3 regions of the Streptomyces sp. NPDC014733 genome follow, and region 3 is predicted to be linked to each of the others. Evidence: predicted binding sites of a transcription regulator. Region 3 holds the regulator's gene; each other region holds the start of a gene.
The links. Region 3 encodes HrcA, which represses chaperone genes, less so after heat shock. Its sites were predicted from a motif close to TTNGCACTCNGNNNNNCNGAGTGCNAA; they were not measured.
Positions count from the first base shown of each region.

Region 1: the regulator HrcA is predicted to act here: its motif matches at 1,933-1,959, upstream of groES (co-chaperone GroES).
Region 2: the regulator HrcA is predicted to act here: its motif matches at 2,346-2,372, upstream of groL (chaperonin GroEL).

Region 1 covers NZ_JBIBYO010000007.1:145,386-152,524, reverse strand. Annotated here, with positions in the region: gene ACF1BH_RS18260 (polysaccharide deacetylase family protein) at 1-153, shown strand, start outside; gene ACF1BH_RS18255 (FtsW/RodA/SpoVE family cell cycle protein) at 225-1,661, opposite strand; gene groES (co-chaperone GroES) at 2,106-2,414, shown strand; gene groL (chaperonin GroEL) at 2,518-4,143, shown strand; gene ACF1BH_RS18240 (hypothetical protein) at 4,251-4,607, opposite strand; gene ACF1BH_RS18235 (GntR family transcriptional regulator) at 5,158-5,916, shown strand; gene ACF1BH_RS18230 (SDR family NAD(P)-dependent oxidoreductase) at 6,020-6,793, opposite strand; gene ACF1BH_RS18225 (LysR family transcriptional regulator) at 6,988-7,139, shown strand, end outside.
Region 2 covers NZ_JBIBYO010000001.1:882,154-889,292, forward strand. Annotated here, with positions in the region: gene ACF1BH_RS03890 (hypothetical protein) at 1-363, opposite strand, end outside; gene groL (chaperonin GroEL) at 531-2,156, opposite strand; gene ACF1BH_RS03900 (cold-shock protein) at 2,603-2,809, opposite strand; gene ACF1BH_RS03905 (MoaD/ThiS family protein) at 3,299-3,577, opposite strand; gene thrC (threonine synthase) at 3,695-4,987, opposite strand; SAM riboswitch class I at 5,005-5,153, opposite strand; gene ACF1BH_RS03915 (glucosyl-3-phosphoglycerate synthase) at 5,324-6,289, shown strand; gene ACF1BH_RS03920 (trehalose-6-phosphate synthase) at 6,387-7,139, shown strand, end outside.
Region 3 covers NZ_JBIBYO010000008.1:7,779-14,917, forward strand. Annotated here, with positions in the region: gene ACF1BH_RS19370 (nitronate monooxygenase) at 1-737, opposite strand, end outside; gene dnaJ (molecular chaperone DnaJ) at 883-2,022, opposite strand; gene hrcA (heat-inducible transcriptional repressor HrcA) at 2,023-3,039, opposite strand; gene ACF1BH_RS19385 (MBL fold metallo-hydrolase) at 3,222-3,956, shown strand; gene ACF1BH_RS19390 (DUF3097 domain-containing protein) at 4,009-4,839, shown strand; gene ACF1BH_RS19395 (hypothetical protein) at 4,817-4,993, opposite strand; partial or broken gene ACF1BH_RS19400 (hypothetical protein) at 4,994-5,113, opposite strand; gene hemW (radical SAM family heme chaperone HemW) at 5,328-6,560, opposite strand; gene ACF1BH_RS19410 (SpoIIE family protein phosphatase) at 6,679-7,139, opposite strand, start outside.

The DNA of each region.
Region 1 (7,139 bases), on a different contig from region 3:
GGCGACGGGAAGCTGCACCCCGGCGACATCATCCTCAGCCACTTCCGGGGCCGCGAGGACTGGCAGGCGACCATGCCCGACCTGCTCCGCAACGTCCTGCGCACCGCCACCGAGCAGGGCTTCGCCGTCGCACGTCTGGAGGACTACGTCTGAGCCGGCGCCCGCCCGGCACGTACGGGCGTCCACGGACGGCAGGGCCGGCCGGGGCGCGGCGGTTCCGGCCGTCAGCTCCCCGGTCCACCGGCGCGCGGGCCGGGCAGCGCACGCCGTCCCGCGCGCCGCCGGCCGCGCCGCGCGAAGGCGCCCACCGGCTCCCGGCGGCGCTGCGCCGCATCGCTGATCCGGAGCAGCACGGCGACCATCATCCAGTTCGCCACCAGCGACGATCCGCCCTTGGCGAGGAACGGCAGCGCCTTGCCGGTCAGCGGGATCAGCCCCGTCACCCCGCCGGCGACCACGAAGACCTGGAGCACCAGCGCGCCCGACAGTCCCACCGCGAGCAGCTTGCCGAACGGGTCGCGGGCGCTCACCCCGACCCGGAACCCGCGCTGGGCGAGCAGGGTGTAGAGCAGCAGGACGGCCATCACCCCGGCCATCCCCAGCTCCTCGCCGACGGTGGTGAGGATGAAGTCGCTGTTGCCCGCGAACCCGACCAGTTCGGGGTGGCCCTGGCCGAGCCCGGTACCGCCGACGCCGCCGCTGCCGAAGCTGAACAGCGACTCCGCCGACTGCGCCGAGATCAGCCCCGGCGGCCGCTTCTCCGGCGGCAGGAAGATGTCCATCGGGTGCAGCCAGGCCATCACCCGGCCCTTGACGTGCGGCTCCGCCGACCCCACGACCGCCGCCCCGACCGCCGCCATCAGCAGGCCGCAGACCACCCAGCCGGTCCGCTCGGTGGCCATGTACAGCATGATCACGAAGACGCCGAAGAAGATCAGCGACGTGCCCAGGTCGCGCTCGAAGACCAGCACCAGCAGGCTGATGATCCAGATCGTGAAGATCGGCCCGAGCTGGCGTCCGGGCGGCAGCTGCACGCCCATCACCCGCCGCCCGGTCAGCGCCAGCGCGTTGCGGTTCACCGTCAGATACCCGGCGAAGAACACCACGATCATCAGCTTCACGAACTCGCCGGGCTGCAACGACAGCGGCCCGAGCAGGATCCACCGCTTGGCGCCGAACTGGTCCGCGCCGAAGAACGCCGGCGCCATCAGCAGCACCAGCCCGACCGCCATCGTCAGATACACGTAGCGCTGCAGCACCCGGTGGTCGCGGAGGAGCAGCAGGATCGCCACGCAGACCGCAACCCCCAGGCACGTCCACACCAGCTGCCCGGTGGCCGCCTGCGCGGTCTGCAGCCGTGGCAGCCGTTCGTAGGTGATGTCGAGACGGTTCAGCAGGACGAGGCCGATGCCGGTGAGCAGCGTGGCCAGCGGCAGGATCAGCGGGTCGGCGCGCTCGGCGACGCGCCGGACGACCAGATGCGGCACCAGCGCGATCAGCACCATCGCGGCGGTGAACCACGGCATCCCGTCGGGCAGCCGCCCCTCCATCGACAGGCCGGTGTAGGCGTACCCGCCGACGGTGATCGCGACGGCGAAGGCGAGCATCCGGGCCTCGGTCCGGCGGCGGTCCGGTGCCTGGGCGAGCGCGGCGAACGTCATCGTGCGCTCGACGTCGCTCTCCTCCCGCGCGGCGCGTGCCGCACTCCTCGCTCCTCGCACCTGTCTCCTCCGTCATCCGCGAAGCTGCCCGCCCCGGTGGCCGGCCCGGCAACCTTGAGGGAAGACCGAGGCCCGGGGCGCCGGGTTGCGACGACGGCCCCTGATGTGTCCGATTCGGCACGGTATCCGGCCGGGACGGTGCAGGGCACGGCTCCGCCGGAGTCTCCCCCCGCGGACGGCCCGCGGCGCGGGCGACCCGTTCACGGCTCGACTGGCACTCCACTTGACCGAGTGCTAACCGCGTCATAGTGTCGGCGTTGGCACTCTCCGCAGGGGAGTGCTAAGCACGGCGATGGGCTGGTCCGGCACCCGCGACGACGGATCCAACTGCTCGCCACCTCAGACAGTTAACCCCGTGAGATCTCCGAAGGGGGAGGTCGGATCGTGACGACCGCCAGCACCAAGGTTGCCATCAAGCCGCTTGAGGACCGCATCGTGGTCCAGCCGCTCGACGCCGAGCAGACCACGGCCTCTGGCCTGGTCATCCCGGACACTGCCAAGGAGAAGCCCCAGGAGGGCGTCGTCCTGGCCGTCGGTCCGGGTCGCTTCGAGGAGGGCAACCGTCTTCCGCTCGACGTTTCCGTCGGCGACGTCGTGCTCTACAGCAAGTACGGCGGCACCGAGGTGAAGTACAACGGCGAGGAGTACCTCGTCCTCTCGGCTCGCGACGTTCTCGCGATCGTCGAGAAGTAAGTCACCCAGCATTCTGCTGTGATCTGCGCCCCTGGTTCCCGCGTCCAAGCACCGGGGCAGGGGCGCAGTTCGTTGAGAGCACGACGTTAAGGACACGTAACTCATGGCGAAGATCCTGAAGTTCGACGAGGACGCCCGTCGCGCCCTGGAGCGCGGCGTCAACAAGCTCGCCGACACGGTGAAGGTGACGATCGGCCCCAAGGGCCGCAACGTCGTCATCGACAAGAAGTTCGGCGCGCCGACCATCACCAACGACGGTGTCACCATTGCGCGTGAGGTCGAGGTCGACGACCCCTACGAGAACCTCGGCGCCCAGCTGGTGAAGGAGGTGGCGACCAAGACCAACGACATCGCGGGTGACGGCACCACCACCGCCACCGTGCTGGCCCAGGCGCTGGTCCGCGAGGGCCTGCGCAACGTCGCCGCCGGCGCCTCCCCCGCCGCCCTGAAGAAGGGCATCGACGCCGCCGTCAAGGCCGTCTCCGACGACCTGCTCGCGACCGCGCGTCCCATCGAGGACAAGACCGACATCGCCGCCGTCGCGGCCCTGTCCGCCCAGGACAAGCAGGTCGGCGAGCTGATCGCCGAGGCGATGGACAAGGTCGGCAAGGACGGTGTCATCACCGTCGAGGAGTCCAACACCTTCGGCCTGGAGCTGGACTTCACCGAGGGCATGGCCTTCGACAAGGGCTACCTCTCGCCCTACATGGTCACCGACCAGGAGCGGATGGAAGCGGTCCTGGAGGACCCCTACATCCTCATCCACCAGGGCAAGATCGCCTCGATCCAGGACCTGCTCCCGCTGCTGGAGAAGGTCATCCAGGCGGGTGGCTCCAAGCCGCTGCTGATCATCGCCGAGGACGTCGAGGGCGAAGCCCTGTCGACCTTGGTCGTCAACAAGATCCGCGGCACCTTCAACGCCGTCGCCGTCAAGGCGCCCGGCTTCGGTGACCGCCGCAAGGCGATGCTCGGCGACATGGCCACCCTCACCGGTGCCACCGTCATCGCCGAGGAGGTCGGCCTCAAGCTCGACCAGGCCGGTCTGGACGTGCTGGGCACCGCCCGCCGTGTGACCGTCACCAAGGACGACACCACCATCGTCGACGGTGGCGGCAACTCCGAGGACGTCGCGGGCCGCGTCAACCAGATCAAGGCCGAGATCGAGACCACCGACTCGGACTGGGACCGCGAGAAGCTCCAGGAGCGCCTCGCCAAGCTCGCCGGTGGCGTCTGCGTCATCCGCGTGGGTGCGGCCACCGAGGTCGAGCTGAAGGAGAAGAAGCACCGTCTGGAGGACGCCATCTCCGCGACCCGCGCCGCGGTCGAGGAGGGCATCGTCTCCGGTGGCGGTTCCGCGCTCGTCCACGCCGCCAAGGTGCTGGAGGGCGGCCTGGGCAAGGAGGGCGACGAGGCCACCGGTGTCGCCGTCGTCCGCCGCGCCGCCGTCGAGCCGCTGCGCTGGATCGCCGAGAACGCCGGCCTCGAGGGCTACGTCATCACCTCGAAGGTCGCCGAGCAGGACAAGGGCCAGGGCTTCAACGCCGCCACCGGCGAGTACGGCGACCTGGTCAAGGCCGGCGTCATCGACCCGGTGAAGGTCACCCGCTCCGCCCTGGAGAACGCCGCCTCCATCGCCTCGCTGCTCCTCACGACCGAGACCCTGGTCGTCGAGAAGCCCGCCGAGGAGGAGCCCGCCGAGGCCGGCCACGGCCACGGCCACGCCCACTGACCCGGCCCTGAACAGGCCGCGCCGGTAGCGCGCTGTACGAGGCCCGGTCCCCGATGGGGGCCGGGCCTCGTGGCGTGTGCGGGGGCCTGCCTGGGCGATGTCTGGTGTCAGGCGGCGGACGGAGCGCCGTCCCCGTCGCCGCCCTCGCCCTCCGTGTCCTCGTCGTCCTCCGCGTCGAGGTCGTCCACTCTCTGCTGCAAACGGGCGCCCCGGCTCTCCGGCACCCGGTGCACTTCGGCCAAGGCAACGTTCAGGTCGTAGGCCAGCAGGTGGATCTCACCGGGCGTCCACGCACAGGAGGCCAGGACGCGGCGAGCCTCCCCGATGAGAACGGCCGCCGACTCCATCTGCTCCGCCTCCATCCGGTCGGCGAGCCGCGAGACGTACCCAGTCCCGGTGCCGCCGATCAGGTAACACGGCTTCCCGTCGGGGCTGGCCCATGGCAGCAGCCGCGCGTGATCCATGGCGTTCATCGTGCCGTCACCGCCATGCCGCTGAGCAGGTCCGCCCCGACGGCACCGCGCGCCGCCGACCACAGCTGGCGCCGCGTCCGCCGTACGCGGTGCTCCGGCCGTCGTACCGAGGGAGTGAGGACGTAGGGACGTACGAGGGGGGTGTCCTCGCTGTGCGGTGGGGGGACGGACACGGATGCCGGGCGCGCGGTCGGTGCACCGGCCTGGCGTTCAACGGGGCGTGGGCCTGCGGCCCGGTGACAGCCCTGGGCGGGCAGTAGCCGGATCAGCAGCGTTTCGAAGATCGTTCGGATGATGCGAAGCATGTCGTCAACCTCCGTGCAGTGGAAGGCCCTTGTCGGTATGCGACGGGGCCCGTTGTGCGTCGGTGAACGTTCCGGTTCGGCGCCTCGGCCCGCTGCCGGGTGCCGTCTGCGACCGAGTGAAGCGCAACATCTCTAGAGATAGCTCTATTTCTCTAGAGATGTCATCCGTGGAGGTGACTACCCGATGGCGGGCGAACAGGCGGACTAGGGTGTCCAGAGATCAGGGAGGAGGGCGTATGGCCGCCAAGGGCAACGGTCGTCAGCCGAAATATCAGCGCATCGCTGAGGCGCTGAAGGAGGCGATCAAGGCCGGCGACTACGGCCCCGGTGAACGGCTTCCCGGCGAGAACGACCTCATGGCGACGTACCAAGTCGCGCGGATGACTGCGCGGCAGGCGTTGGGCGTTCTACAGAACGAGGGGGTCGCGGAGGCGCGCAAAGGCGCCGGTGTCTTCGTCCGAGACTACCGCCCGCTACGCCGCCGAGGAGTCCAGCGGCTCGCACGGGAGCAGTGGGGAGAGGGCCGGTCCATCTGGTCGACCGATGTCGGTGAGCGGGAGCTGGTCGTGGACCAGGTCGCCGTCAGCGAGGAGTTGGCGCCCGCGATCGTTGCCGACGTGCTCGGGATCGCGCCGCGCGAAGCGGTCTGCGTGCGTAGCCGCCGCTTCGTCCTCGACGGCAAGCCGGTACTGCTGGCCACCAGCTATCTGCCCGCCGCTCTGGTGGCCGGTTCGCCGATCGTCCGGGAGGACACCGGGCCCGGCGGCATCTACGCCCGCCTGGCCGAGCTGGGCTGCAAACCCCTGCGCTTCCGGGAGGAGATCCGCAGCCGGATGCCCTCCCGGGACGAGGCGGACCGGCTGCGCCTCGGCGCCGGTACGCCCGTGATCGTCATCGTCCGCACCGCCTTCGCGGACGGCGGCCGCCCTGTCGAGGTCAACGAGATGATCCTGGACTCGTCCGCGTACGTCCTCGAATACGACATCGAGGCGTAGTGGAGATGTGTGGAGCTGTGGCGCGCGGGGTCCGCTGACCCGACGGGCGCCACGCCCGCCGGGCCGGGGCGCAAGCCATCGCGCGCCCCGGCCGGTTCCGCTGCTACTTCGGCCCGAACTTCCGCCCCGTGCGCGACGTCAGGCCGCCCAGCACGCCGCGCGGGGCCAGCTTCGCGGCGCCCATCAGGGCCTTGTAGCGCGGGTCGGGGATGGAGAGGGAGCGGCCGCGGGCCAGGTCCTTCATCGCGGCGTCGACCAGCTTGTCCGCGTCCAGCCACAGCCAGCTGGGGATGTTGTCCGTGCCCATCCCGGCCCGCTGGTGGAATTCGGTCCGCACGAAGCCGGGGCACAGCGCCATCAGCCGCACCCCACTGCCGGACAGGTCCCGCGCCGCGCCCTGTGTGAACTGCACGACCCACGCCTTGCTCGCCCCGTAGGTGCCGCGCGGTACGAACGCCGCGACGGAGGCGACGTTGACGACCCCGCCGCGCCGCCGCTCCCGCATCCCGCGCACCGCCGCCGTGGTCAGCCGCAGCACCGCCTCGCAGTGCACCTTCAGCATCGCCAGCTCGTCGGCCATCGGGACGTCCAGATACTCGCCCTTGTTGCCGAAGCCCGCGTTGTTGACCAGCAGGTCCACCGGGTGGGTCCGGTCGCCGAGCCGCTCCTCGACCGCGGTGATGCCCTCCTCCGTGGCCAGATCGGCGCTCAGTACGCTCGCCTCGATGCCGTGCAGGTCGTGCAGTTCCGTCGCCTGCCGGTGCAGCCGCTTCTCGTCGCGCGCCACCAGGACGAGGTTGTGGCCGTCGTGCGCGAGGCGCCGGGCGAACGCCGCCCCGATGCCCGAGGTCGCTCCGGTGATCAATGCAGTCGTCATGCGCTGCACGCTATCCGGCCCGGATGACATGAACGCACCCGTCCGGCCCTCACCCGGCCAACCCGCGGCGCGTACACCTGCCCGTCGCCCGTGCGCCGTCCGCGGAGGAACCGGCGCGCCGGCATGGAGCACAGAAGATCAAAGCCGCAACCCTTATTTTCTTCATACCCCCAAGCTCCGCTTATGCTGGAGTCATGATCGAGGCTCGCCATCTCCGTGTGCTGCGTGAGGTCGCCCGTACCGGCTCGTTCTCCGCCGCCGCCCGGGAACTGGGCTGCACCCAGCCGGCCGTCAGTCAGCAGATGAAGGCCCTGGAGCAGTCGGCGGGCACTCCGCTGCTGATCCG
Region 2 (7,139 bases), on a different contig from region 3:
GGACTCGGGATCGTCCTCGTCGTCCCTCTCGAAGCGGTAGTCCGTCACCTCGACCGCGCCGCCGGTGAGCGCCGCCGCCTCCTCCAGCAGCTCGCCGTACGCGACATCGGCGAAGTCGACGTCCTCGGCGTGGATGCTGACGGCCGCGCCGAAGTCCTCCAGCGCGTAGGCGACATGGTGGAGCGGGGTGATCTCCTCGTACGCGACGTCCCCGAAGGACTCGACGGCCTCGCGGCCCTTCTCCGCCGTGATCAGGCCGAGCGCGGTGAGCACCTCGGCGATCCGGGCGTAGGTGATCGGCCCTGCGGGCGCGGCGTCGTCGAGGGACGACGCCGCGCGTGTGGTCGGCTCTGCTGGTGACATGAGCACACCCTCTCAAGGGCGGGCAGGCCGGTGGGGCGGTTCCGATCCATTCGTCCGGCCCCGGACACGCCGCAGGGGCGGCACCCCTCCGAAGAAGGGTGCCGCCCCTGCGGACCAGCGGACGGTGATCCGCCCGTCCCGCCGCGTGCGACAGGACGGGGCAGGGATCAGAAGTCCATGTCACCGCCGGGCATGCCGCCCGGAGCGCCCGCCGCGGCGGCCTTCTCCGGCTTGTCGGCGATGACGGCCTCGGTGGTGAGGAACAGCGCGGCGATGGAGGCGGCGTTCTGCAGCGCGGAACGGGTCACCTTCGCCGGGTCGATGATGCCCTCGGCGATCATGTCGACGTACTCGCCGGTGGCGGCGTTCAGACCGTGGCCGACGGCCAGGTTGCGCACCTTCTCCACCACAACGCCGCCCTCGAGGCCGCCGTTGACGGAGATCTGCTTCAGCGGGGCCTCCAGGGCCAGCTTCACAGCGGCGGCACCGGTGGCCTCGTCGCCCTCCAGCTCCAGCTTCTCGAAGACGCTGGAAGCCTGCAGCAGGGCGACGCCACCGCCGGCGACGATGCCCTCCTCGACGGCCGCCTTCGCGTTGCGAACGGCGTCCTCGATGCGGTGCTTGCGCTCCTTCAGCTCGACCTCGGTCGCGGCACCGGCCTTGATGACCGCAACACCGCCGGCGAGCTTCGCCAGGCGCTCCTGCAGCTTCTCGCGGTCGTAGTCGCTGTCCGAGTTCTCGATCTCGGCGCGGATCTGGTTGACGCGGCCCTGGACCTGGTCGCTGTCGCCGGCACCGTCGACGATGGTGGTCTCGTCCTTGGTGATGACGACCTTGCGGGCGCGGCCCAGCAGGTCGAGACCGGCGTTCTCCAGCTTGAGGCCGACCTCCTCGGAGATGACGGTGCCACCGGTGAGGATGGCGATGTCGCCGAGCATGGCCTTGCGGCGGTCACCGAAGCCCGGGGCCTTGACGGCGACGGACTTGAAGGTGCCACGGATCTTGTTGACGACCAGGGTCGACAGGGCCTCGCCCTCGACGTCCTCGGCGATGATCAGCAGCGGCTTGCCGGACTGCATGACCTTCTCCAGGAGCGGCAGCAGGTCCTTCACGTTGCCGATCTTGGAGTTGACGATCAGGATGTACGGGTCGTCGAGCGACGCCTCCATACGCTCCATGTCGGTGGCGAAGTACGCCGAGATGTAGCCCTTGTCGAAGCGCATACCCTCGGTGAGCTCCAGCTCCAGACCGAAGGTCTGGGACTCCTCGACGGTGATGACGCCTTCCTTGCCGACCTTGTCCATGGCCTCGGCGATCAGCTCGCCGATCTGGGTGTCAGCGGCGGAGATGGAGGCGGTCGAAGCGATCTGCTCCTTGGTCTCCACGTCCTTGGCCTGCTCCAGCAGGGCGGCGGAGACGGCCTCGACGGCGGTCTCGATGCCGCGCTTGAGGGCCATCGGGTTGGCGCCGGCGGCGACGTTGCGCAGACCCTCACGGACCAGCGCCTGGGCCAGGACGGTCGCGGTCGTCGTGCCGTCACCGGCGACGTCGTCCGTCTTCTTCGCGACCTCCTTGACCAGCTCGGCGCCGATCTTCTCGTACGGGTCCTCCAGCTCGATCTCCTTGGCGATGGACACACCATCGTTGGTGATCGTGGGGGCGCCCCACTTCTTCTCCAGGACGACGTTGCGACCCTTGGGGCCGAGGGTCACCTTGACGGCGTCGGCGAGCTGGTTCATACCGCGCTCAAGGCCGCGCCGCGCCTCCTCGTCGAACGCGATGATCTTGGCCATGTGAAGTGGTCCTCCCAGGACGAAGGGGGCACCTCCCGCGCCTTTGGGGCGTGGAGGCTCTTTCCTCCGGACCGCGCTGGCGCCCGCGACGGACGGCCCACCGTTGGAGCGGTTCCTTCCCGCCCCGCCTGCGGACCTCACCGACGGTCCAAAACTGTCACTCTCACTCGGAGAGTGCTAACGCAATGATTAGCACTCGACCCCCTCGAGTGCAAGCGCCCTCCGAAGGTGGGCTCATTGAGGGGCGGTGGTCGGGCGACGGGTGGGCGCAAGCGCCCTCCGAAGGTGGGCTCGTTGAGGGGCGGTGGTCGGGCGACGGGTGGGCGCAAGCGCCCTCCGAAGGTGGGCTCGTTGAGGGGCGGTGGTCGGGCGACGCCCCGGGCACAGCAGGAGGCCCGCACCCCCCTGCGGGGTGCGGGCCTCCTTGACGCGCAGTCGGTCGGCGCTCAGCCGGCCGCCAACTTGACCATGTCGGCCTGCGGCCCCTTCTGGCCCTGCGAGATCTCGAAATCGACCCGCTGGCCCTCCTCGAGGGTGCGGTAGCCGTCCATCTGGATCGCGCTGTAGTGGACGAAAACATCCGCACCACCGTCGACCGCGATGAAGCCGTACCCCTTCTCCGCGTTGAACCACTTGACGGTGCCCTGAGCCATGCCTAACTCCCCTATTACTGGCCCTTCGCAGGACCGCACTCCGCGGACCCGGGTCAGACCTCACCCCGCGAATGGCCCGTGGGGTGTGCGCCGGAACGCGTCGACCGCCGCCGAATGTATCCGCACCGGCGCCCAGCGCAACAGGTCAATCGGACGAGAATTCTGACGGCGTGAGAAGTAGCGATATGCGCAGAACTGGCCTTATTCCCGGGCAACTCGGGCCGGGCATAAGGAACTTAGGACGCAAACTCCGCACACACTTTGCACACAACTCATCGCGATCCCGGGGCGTTCAGAAGGCCGCCACACCGCGCTCGACGAGCAGAAGAAGGGGATCGACGAAATGGTATCGCGTTTTGCAGGACCCTTTCACAACGCGGAATCGCCCCGTCCGGATATCCGGACGGGGCGATTATCGGTCAGTAGAGGAAAGGAATGGCGAGAACCATTCGCCACTCGGGCGGGCGGCTCCCCGCTCCGGTGCGGGCGTCAGCAGCCGCCGGCCACCGCGGGGATGATCGAGACGCCCGCGCCCTCCGGCGTCGGCGTCTCCAGGCCCTGCTCGAAGCGGACGTCGTCGTCGTTGACGTAGACGTTCACGAAGCGCCGCAGCTTGCCCGCGTCGTCCAGCACCCGGGCGGCGATGCCCTGGTGGTTCTTCTCCAGGTCGGTGATGACCTCGGACAGCGTCGCGCCCTCGGCGCTGACTTCGGACGCGCCGCCGGTGTACGTACGGAGGATGGTGGGGATGCGGACCTTGACGCTCATGGGTTCTGCCTTCCAAACGACTGCGGATACGTCTGCGGAACCGGCCGCCGCGCCCCGGGCGGGACGGCGGCGGGCGGACCGGATCGGCCGGCTTCCGGCCGGGGGAGCGACCGGGGTTCAGCCGGCCAGACCGGCCGAGCGGAACGCGTCCAGGCTCGGGCGGATGGTGGCCGTGGGGCCTGAGGTCGGAGCGACGGCGTCAAGCGTCTTGAGGCCGTCGCCGGTGTTGAGGATGACGGTGGACAGGGCCGGGTCGAGCAGGCCCGCTTCGAGGAGCTTCTTGGTGACGCCGACGGTCACCCCGCCCGCGGTCTCCGCGAAGATCCCCTCCGTCCGCGCCAGCAGCTTGATCGCGTCCACGACCTGCTCGTCGTCGACATCCTCCACCGCGCCGCCCGTACGGCGTGCGATGTCGAGGACGTACGGCCCGTCGGCCGGGTTGCCGATCGCCAGGGACTTGGCGATGGTGTCCGGCTTCTGCGGGCGGACCACGTCGTGGCCGGCCTTGAACGCGGTCGAGACCGGGGAGCAGCCCTCGGCCTGGGCGCCGTAGATCTTGTAGGGCCGGTCCTCGACGAGGCCGAGGGCGATCAGCTCCTTCAGCCCCTTGTCGATCTTGGTGAGCTGGGAGCCGGAGGCCACCGGGATGACGATCTGGTCCGGCAGCCGCCAGCCGAGCTGTTCGCAGATCTCGTACGCCAGCGTCTTGGAGCCCTCGCCGTAATAGGGGCGGAGGTTGACGTTGACGAAGCCCCAGCCCTCGCCGAGCGGGTCGCCGATCAGCTCGGAGCAGAAGCGGTTGACGTCGTCGTAGTTGCCCTCGATGCCGACGAGGTCGCCGCCGTAGACCGCGGCCATGACGACCTTGCCCGCCTCCAGGTCGTGCGGGATGAAGACGCAGGAGCGGAAGCCGGCGCGGCGGGCGGCGGCGCCGACGGCACCGGCGAGGTTGCCGGTCGAGGAGCAGGAGAGGGTGGTGAAACCGAAGGCGCGCGCCGCCTCGACCGCGATGGCGACGACCCGGTCCTTGAAGGAGTGCGTCGGGTTGCCGGAGTCGTCCTTGACGTAGAGGCCGCCGGTGACGCCCAGCTCACGGGCGAGGTTGTCGGCCTTGACGAGCTTGGTGAAGCCGGGGTTGAGGTTCGGCTTCTCGGCCACGTCCGCGGGGACGGGCAGCAGCGGTGCGTACCGCCAGATGTTGTGGGGACCGGCCTCGATCTGCTTCCTCAACGCCTCCGGGTCACCGCTCGGCAGGTCGTAGGCCACCTCCAGCGGACCGAAGCAGGTCGCGCAGGCGAAGATCGGGCCGAGCGGGAAGCGCTCGCCGCATTCGCGACAGGAGAGACCGACGGCGGCACCGAGAGTGACGGAGGGAGCGTTTTCGGTGACTTCAACAGTTTGCGCAGCCATGGAGGCGAGGCCCTTTCTCCTCATCTTCCTCGCGGCGCGTTTCGCCACGAGACGGATTTGGCACCTTCCCTAGCCGGGAGCCTCGCGCCGCGAGATGCGGTCGAGACCGGCTGGAGGGTTGCCGGGGCTTCAACGGGCCGTGTCCCTCTGCCCCTCTGGATGAGCGGTATGGCGCTGGGAAAACCCAGGCGTTTGTGGTGCGGTGACCCCGACATGCGACGGTCATCCGCGTTGTTCAAGACTGTAACCGACGGCACTGACAGGAGAGATAGCCGTCCGAACCGCGAGATGGATCACATGCGCCGCCGAGACGGCGCACACCGAGGAGTCGTAGACGTGCTGGAAGAGGTGGAGCGCTGGCTGGGACGTCGCTCCTGGTCCGCGGCCGACCGACCGCTGCCGGAGCTGCTGGAGGCCAAGCGGCTCAGCGGGCGCACGGTCAGCGTCGTACTGCCCGCGCTCGACGAGGAGGCCACGGTCGGCACGATCGTCGCGGCCATCCGCGCCGCCCTGATGACCGAGGAGGTGCCGCTCGTCGATGAACTGGTGGTGCTCGATTCCGGGTCCACGGACCGGACGGCCGAGGTCGCGGCGGCGGCGGGGGCGCGCGTGGTGGCGCGCGACAGCGTCCTGCCGCGGCTGCCGGCGGTGCCCGGCAAGGGCGAGGTGCTGTGGCGGTCGCTGCTGGTCACCCGCGGCGACATCGTCTGCTTCGTCGACGCGGACCTGCGGGAGTTCTCGCCGGCGTTCGTCTCCGGGATCGTCGGGCCGCTGCTGACCGACCCGGACGTGCAGTTCGTCAAGGCGATGTACGACCGGCCGCTGGAGACCGGCGGCGCGCCCGGGGGCGGTCCGGGCCAGGGCGGCCGGGTCACCGAACTGGTCGCCCGTCCGCTGCTCAACCTCCACTGGCCGCAGCTGGCCGGGTTCGTGCAGCCGCTGGGCGGGGAGTACGCGGCGCGCCGTTCGCTGCTGGAGCGGCTGCCGTTCCCGGTCGGCTACGGCGTGGAGCTGGGGCTGCTGGTCGACGCGTTGCACACGGTCGGTCTGGACGCGCTCGCCCAGGTGGACGTAGGGGTCCGCAAGCACCGCCACCAGGACGGTCAGGCGCTGGGCCGGATGGCCGCGGCGATCTACCGCACCGCTCAACTCCGTCTGGCGCGCGGCCACTTGGTGCGTCCGAGGCTGACGCAGTTCGTGCGCGGCGAGAACGGTTTCATCCCCCGGACGAGCGATGTCGACACCGAGGAGCGGCCCCCCATGGCGGACGTCCCGGAGTACACGGCGAGCCGGGCGGCCTGAGAAAAATCCGGCACGCTCACCCGGTGGAGCGGCGGGCGTCCCTCCCTTGGCCTCATTCGTACGTGTGCGCCGATCCGGTGCGGGCTAGGGTCGCGGCATGGCCTCCGAACACAGCGGTACCACCCCTGCCCGGACGCCCGCCGCGGGGCGCGGCGCCGAGGTGCTCGTCGCGTCCAACCGCGGCCCGGTCTCGTACGCCGTCGGCGCGGACGGTGCGCTGAGCGCGAAGCGGGGCGGTGGCGGGCTGGTCTCGGGGCTGTCGGCGATCGGTCCGGAGACGGACGCGGTGTGGGTGTGCGCGGCGCTCGGTGACGGTGACCGGGAGGCGGCGCGGCGGGCGGACGGGGAGCTTCCGGCGGCCGACACCGGCGGACAGCGCGTCCGGATGCTGGACATCCCGGCGGAGGTGCACGCCGCCGCCTACAACGGCATCGCCAATTCGGTGCTCTGGTTCGTCCACCACATGCTCTACCAGACACCGCTGGAGCCGTCGTTCGACACCGCGTTCCGGAAGCAGTGGGCGGCGTACGAGGCGTACAACGCGGCGTTCGCGGGGGCGCTGGACCGGGCCGCGGCGCCGGGTGCGGCGGTGCTGATCCAGGACTACCACCTGGCGCTGGTCCCGGGGATGCTCCGCGAGCGCCGCCCCGACCTGCGGATCGGGCACTTCTCGCACACCCCGTGGGCGCCGCCGGAGTACTTCGCGCTGCTGCCCGACGACATCCGGGAGCGGCTGATCCGGGGGATGCTCGGCGCGGACCGGGCGGGTTTCCTGACGCAGCGGTGGGCGGCGGCGTTCGTGGCGTGCTGCACGGCCACCCTGGAGAGGCGGTGCGCCGTCCACCATGCG
Region 3 (7,139 bases):
GCGAGGAAGGCGGTGCCCAGCTGCGCCGCCACGGCGCCGGCGGCGATCACCGCGGCGATCTGCGCACCGCGCATCAGCCCTCCGGCGGCGATCACCGGCAGCCGCACCGCCTCGCGGACCTGCGTGAGCAGCGTCAGCAGCCCGAGCGGGGCGCCGGTGCCGTCGGCGTGCGGGTCGTCCCGGTGGGTGCCCTGATGGCCGCCCGCCTCGACGCCCTGCGCACAGACCGCGTCGGCGCCCGCCGCCTGAGCCGCCCGCGCCTCGTCCGGCGTGGTGACGGTGACGACGGTGTACGTACCGACCGCGGCGAGCGAGGCGAGCACCGCGGGCGAGGGACAGCCGAAGTGGAAGGAGACCACCGGCACCGGGTCCTCGCGCAGCACTGCCAGCTTCGCCTCGTAGCCGTCGTCCGAGCCGCCGTACGGATCGACCTCGCCGAGCCCCGTCCCGTACCAGGCGACCTCACCGGCGAGCTGATCGCGGTAGACCTCGACGGCGGCGGTGTTGGCGAGTTCGGGCTGCGGGAGGAAGAGATTGACGCCGAAGGGGCGGCCGGTGAGCCCGCGCAGCCGCTTGATCTCCTGGTACATGCCGTCGGCGGTCTTGAGCCCGGCGGCGAGGAAACCGAATCCGCCGGCCTCACCGACGGCGGCGACCAACTCCGGACCGGAACCGCCGCCGGCCATCGGCGCCTGCACGATCGGATGACGGCAAAGAGCGGTCAGCGCGGTGGACATGGCCACATCGTGTCATGCCCCGCGCACCGCACCGAAACGGGCAGACCCACCCGGCGCCACGGACGGACAAGATCGGCCAACGCCCGCAGAACGCGGGTGGGCCCGGGGAAAATCCCCGGGCCCACCCGCGTAGATCTACGGTCGCCTACCGCCCGTTGAACGCATCCTTCAGCCGGGAGAAGAGCCCCTGCTGTCCGGGTTGAAACTGGCCCGTGGGGCGCTCTTCACCACGGAGCTTGGCCAGCCGCCGGAGCAGCTCTTCCTGCTCGGGGTCGAGCTTGGAGGGGGTCTGGACCTCGACGTGGACGATCAGGTCGCCGCGGCCGTTGCCCCGCAGATGGGTCACGCCGCGCTGGTGCAGCGGGATCGACTGGCCGGACTGGGTGCCGGGCCGGACGTCGATCTCCTCGACGCCGTCCAGCGTCTCCAGCGGGCACTTCGTGCCCAGCGCCGCCGCCGTCATCGGGATGGTGACCGTGCAGTGCAGGTCGTCGCCGCGCCTCTGGAAGACGGGGTGCGGCTGCTCGTGGATCTCGACGTAGAGGTCACCGGCGGGACCGCCACCGGGGCCGACCTCGCCCTCGCCCGCGAGCTGGATGCGGGTGCCGTTGTCGACGCCCGCCGGGATCTTGACGGTCAGCGTGCGGCGCGAGCGGATGCGGCCGTCACCGGCGCACTCCGGGCACGGCGTCGGCACGACCGTACCGAAGCCCTGACACTGCGGACACGGCCGCGACGTCATGACCTGACCGAGGAAGGACCGCGTGACCTGCGAGACCTCACCGCGGCCGCGGCACATGTCACAGGTCTGCGCGGAGGTGCCGGGGGCCGCGCCCTCACCGGTGCACGTGGTGCACACGATGGCGGTGTCGACCTGGATCTCCTTGGTGGTCCCGAACGCCGCCTCGTCCAGCTCGACGTCGAGACGGATCATCGCGTCCTGACCGCGCCGCGTCCGCGAGCGCGGACCGCGCTGCGAGGAGGCGCCGAAGAACGCGTCCATGATGTCGGAGAAGTTGCCGAAGCCGGCACCGAAGCCACCGGCCCCGCCACCGCCGCCGCCGGCCTGCGAGAGCGGGTCGCCGCCGAGGTCGTAGACCTGCTTCTTCTGCGGGTCCGACAGCACCTCGTAAGCGGCGTTGATCTCCTTGAACCGCTCCTGGGTCTTCGGATCCGGGTTCACATCCGGGTGCAGCTCACGCGCCAGCCGCCGGAAAGCCTTCTTGATCTGGTCCTGCGAGGCGTCGCGGCCGACACCGAGGACCGTGTAATAGTCCGTGGCCACTTACGACTCCGCCAGGATCTGTCCGACGTAACGTGCCACTGCGCGTACCGCTCCCATCGTTCCGGGGTAGTCCATGCGGGTCGGTCCGACCACGCCGAGTTTGGCGACTGCCTCGTCGCCCGAACCGTAGCCGACCGCAACCACCGACGTGGACGCAAGTCCTTCATGGGCATTCTCATGCCCGATACGTACCGTCATGCCCGAGTCCTTGGCCTCCCCGAGCAGTTTGAGCAGCACCACGTGCTCCTCAAGAGCCTCCAGCACCGGCCGGATCGTCAGCGGGAAGTCGTGCCCGAAGCGGGTGAGATTGGCGGTACCGCCGATCACCAACCGCTCCTCGGTCTCCTCCACCAACGTCTCCAGCAGCACCGACAGCACCGTCGAGACCGTGCCGCGGTCCTCCTGCTCGAAGGAGTCCGGAAGATCCTGCACCAATTGCGGCACATCCGCGAACCGGCGCCCCACGACCCGGCTGTTGAGCCGGGCCCGCAGATCCGCCAGCGACGCCTCACCGAACGGCCCCTGACAGTCGATCAGCCGCTGTTCGACGCGTCCGGTGTCGGTGATCAGCACGAGCATCAGCCGCGCCGGGGCCAGCGCCAGCAGCTCGACGTGGCGGACGGTGGACCGCGTCAGCGACGGATACTGCACCACCGCGACCTGCCGGGTCAGCTGCGCCAGCAGCCGGACCGTGCGGCCCACGACGTCGTCCAGATCGACCGCGCCGTCCAGGAAGTTCTGGATCGCGCGGCGCTCGGGGCTGGAAAGCGGCTTGACGCCGGCGAGCTTGTCGACGAAGAGGCGGTAGCCCTTGTCGGTGGGGATCCGGCCCGCGCTGGTGTGCGGCTGGGCGATGAATCCCTCATCCTCCAGGACCGCCATGTCGTTACGGACCGTGGCCGGGGAGACACCGAGCTGATGGCGCTCGGTCAGCGCCTTCGAGCCGACCGGCTCCTCCGTACCCACGTAGTCCTGGACGATGGCACGCAGCACCTCCAGCCTGCGTTCACTGAGCACCGCGCACACCTCCAGTCCCGCCGCCCCGCGGCTTCCTCGCCTGGCACTCCACCGGTCCGAGTGCCAGTACCGGTCCAGTGTACGGCCGGGTCACACCGGCGGGGCAAGGGTCTCGCGTGCGACACCGGCCACGCCCCGTGATCCACCGGGCAACGCCCCCGCGCTACCGATAGCGTCTCGGCATGCGCACGACGTGGGAAGAGGCGGGATGGGAACGGCTCGGCGACGGCATCGCCCGCCGCCGGATGCCGGGCTGGGACGAGACGGTGGGCGCCGTCGTGGGGTCGGACGGCGTGCTGCTCGTCGACGCCGGCGCCACCCTGCGCGACGGCGCCGAACTGCGGCTCGCCGTCCGCCGGGTGGTGGGCCGCGACGTGACGCACATCGCGCTGACCCATCCGCACTTCGACCACGTCCTGGGCACCGCCGCCTTCGCCGGGGTGCGGGTTTTCGCCGCCACCGGAGCCGCCGAGCTGATGGCCCGCGAGCGGGAGACGCTGCGGGAGGACGCGGTACGCCACGGCGTCGACGCGGACAGGGCCACCGACGCCACCGACATCCTGGTGCTGCCGCACCACGGTGTGCACGGTGAGCTGACCGTGGACCTCGGCGACCGGCAGGTGCTGCTCGCCAACGTCGGCCCCGGCCACACCGCGCACGACCTCGCGGTCCTCGTCCCGGGCCGGGGCACGGAGCCCGAGGTGGTCTTCTGCGGCGACCTCGTCGAGGAGTCCGGCGAACCGTCCGCCGGGCCCGACGCCCTCGGCCGGCAGTGGCCCGCCGCCCTGGACCGGCTGCTGGCGCTGGGCGGCGAGGGCGCGCGGTACGTCCCCGGGCACGGCGCCGTGGTGGACGCCGCCTTCGTCCGCGCCCAGCGCGCCGCGCTCGCCGCCCGCTTCGGCACCCCGCCGGCCTGAACCACGCCGGCACCCGTCACCCCGACCCGTCACAGAACAGGCACCCGAGACCATGCAGAGCAGGCACTACGGCCCCGACCTCACCCCGCCGTGGAAGAAGCAGCGGCCCGCGCCGGAGGTGGCGGCGGAAGCGGATCTGGTGGTCGAGGAGGTCACCACCGGGTTCTGCGGGGCGGTGATCCGCTGCGAGAAGTCGGCGCAGGGGCCGACGGTCACCCTGGAGGACCGGTTCGGCAAACACCGCGTCTTCCCGATGGAGCCGCGCGGCTTCCTGCTGGAGGGCGAGGTCGTCACGCTCGTACGGCCCCGGGAGCGGGCGGCGGGCGGTCCGGCGCGGACGGCGTCCGGTTCGCTGGCGGTGCCCGGCGCGCGGGCCCGGGTCGCGCGGGCGGGGCGGATCTATGTGGAGGGGCGGCACGACGCGGAACTGGTCGAGCGGGTGTGGGGCGACGACCTGCGCATCGAGGGCGTGGTCGTGGAGTACCTGGAGGGCATCGACGATCTGCCGGAGATCGTCCGCGCCTTCGCCCCCGGGCCCGACGCGCGCCTCGGCGTCCTCGTCGACCATCTGGTGCCCGGCTCGAAGGAGTCCCGGATCGCGGCGGGGGTGACCGATCCGCATGTGTGCGTGGTGGGCCATCCGTACATCGACGTGTGGGAGGCGGTGAAGCCGGCGTCGGTGGGGATCGCGGCGTGGCCGGTCGTACCGCGCGGCCAGGACTGGAAGACGGGGGTGTGCCGGGCGCTGGGCTGGCCGGAGAACACCGGCGCCGCCTGGCAACGGATCCTGTCGGGCGTGCGCAGCTACAAGGACGTGGAACCGGCGCTGCTGGGGCGGGTGGAGGAGCTGATCGACTTCGTCACGGTCGGCGGTGCCGCCTGAGCGGCGGGAGCGTGCCGAAGTCCTTGGTTTCCAGCTCGACGCCGAGTGCCTCCAGTGGCACCGGCAGCCCGAACTTCGTGGTCACCTCGGCGTCGTAGTCGGCGTCCGGGCCGCTCCCCGCCGGCTTGCTCAGCAGCATGCAGTGGGCCGCCATCGGATCGATGATCAAGTAGTACGGGACCCCGGCCGCCGCGTGGAGCGCGCGTTTGTCGCCGTAGTCCCGGTCGACGCTGCTCCGGGACCTCTTCGACGATGTCGTTGTGGACCCAGTCAGGTCCGGCCATCATCACAATGTCCCCCCACAGGAGTTCCGCCTTGAAACCTTCGGGAACCTCCAGGTTCGCGAAGACCTCGGCCACGTCGGTCACCGGTCGTTCAGCCACAGCGGTCATCTCGGTGGCCCTCCACATCACGCCGCGTCTTTGCCGCCGGCGTAGGGAGAGCGGGACGGGGGCGCAGAGCGCCCGCATCGGTTCACCCTTTCGGTATCAGTCCACCAGATCCCGCACCACCGCGTCAGCCAGCAGGCGTCCGCGGAGTGTCAGTACGGCGCGGCCCGCGGCGTACGGGGCCTGCTCCAGGAGGCCGTCGGCGAGGGCGCGGGCGGCGGCGCGGGCGCCCGCGGGGGCGAGGAGGTCCAGGGGGCAGCCGTCGGCGAGGCGCAGTTCCAGGAGGATGCGTTCGACGCGGCGGTCCTCGTCGGCGAGGAGTTCGCGGCCGGCGCCCGGGGAGCGGCCCTCGGTCAGGGCCTGGGCGTAGGCGCCGGGGTGCTTGACGTTCCACCAGCGGACGCCGCCGACGTGACTGTGGGCGCCGGGGCCCGCGCCCCACCAGTCGGCGCCGGTCCAGTACAGCTCGTTGTGGCGGCAGCGGGCGGCGTCGGTGGTGGCCCAGTTGGAGACCTCGTACCAGCGGAAACCGGCGGCGGTGAGGCGTTCCTCGGCGATGAGGTAGCGGTCGGCGTGCACATCGTCGTCGGTCATCGGGACCTCGCCGCGGCGGATCCGGCGGGCCAGCTGGGTGCCCTCCTCGACGATCAGGGCGTACGCGGAGACGTGGTCGGGACCGGCGCCGAGGGCGGCGTCCAGGCTGGCGCGCCAGTCGTCGTCGCTCTCGCCCGGGGTGCCGTAGATCAGGTCGAGGTTGACGTGCGCGAACCCGGCGGCGCGCGCCTCGGCGACGCAGGCTTCGGGGCGGCCGGGGGTGTGGGTGCGGTCGAGGATCTTCAGGACGTGCGGGCGGGCGCTCTGCATGCCGAAGGAGACGCGGTTGAAGCCGCCCTCGCGCAGCCCGTCGAGGTAGCGCGGGTCGACGGTCTCCGGGTTGGCCTCGGTGGTGATCTCGGCGTCCGGGGCGAGCCCGAACTCGTCGCGGATCGCGGCCAGCATCCGGCCGAGGTCGGCGGCGGGCAGCAGGGTCGGGGTGCCGCCGCCGACGAAGACCGTCTCGACCTGCCGCGGGTCGTCGCCGAGCACCTTGCGGGCCAGCCGGATCTCCTCGACGAGGTGATCGGCGTAGGTCTCCCGGGAGGCGAGGGCGCCGCCGGGGCCACGCAGCTCGCTCGCGGTGTAGGTGTTGAAGTCGCAGTAGCCGCAGCGGGTCGCGCAGTACGGGACGTGCAGGTAGAAACCGAGCGGGCGGTCGGCGGCGCCGGTCAGCGCGGCGGCGGGCAGCGCCCCGTCCCCGGGCATCGGCTCCCCATCGGGCAGTGCGGAAGGCATGGGGTCCATTGTCCGTCATCCGGGGGCGGTCCCGGGCCGCGGCCGGGGCTGGGCCGCGGGCGCCGCCCGGAGTCCCGCCCCGCGCCCTCCGGGCGGCGCCGCCGGGCCGCGGCTCGCCCTACCCCGTCGCCCCCTCCGTCCGTCCCTCCGGGAGCGCCTGGAGGACGAGGAGGGCCAGGTCGTCGTCGGGCGGGGTCGGGGAGAAGCCGTGGACGGCGCGGCGGATGTGTTCGGCGATGCCGGTCGCGGGCAGACCGGCGCAGGCGGCGAGGGTGCGGGCCAACCCGTCGTCGTCATCGAACTGGTTACGGCCCGAGCGGCGTTCGGTGACGCCGTCGGTGACGCAGAGCAGCGTCTCCCCGGGGGCGAGGTCGAACGCCTCACTCTCGTACGTGGCGTCGCCGACCACACCCAGCAGCATCTGCGGGGCGGCGACCACCCGGACCGCGCCGTCGGTGCCGAGGACCAGCGGGAGCGGGTGGCCGGCGCTGGCCAGGGTGCAGCGGATGCCGCCGGAGCCGTCCGGGTGCGGAACGATCTCGCCGTAGAGCAGCGACAGGAAGCGGGCCTGTTCGCCCT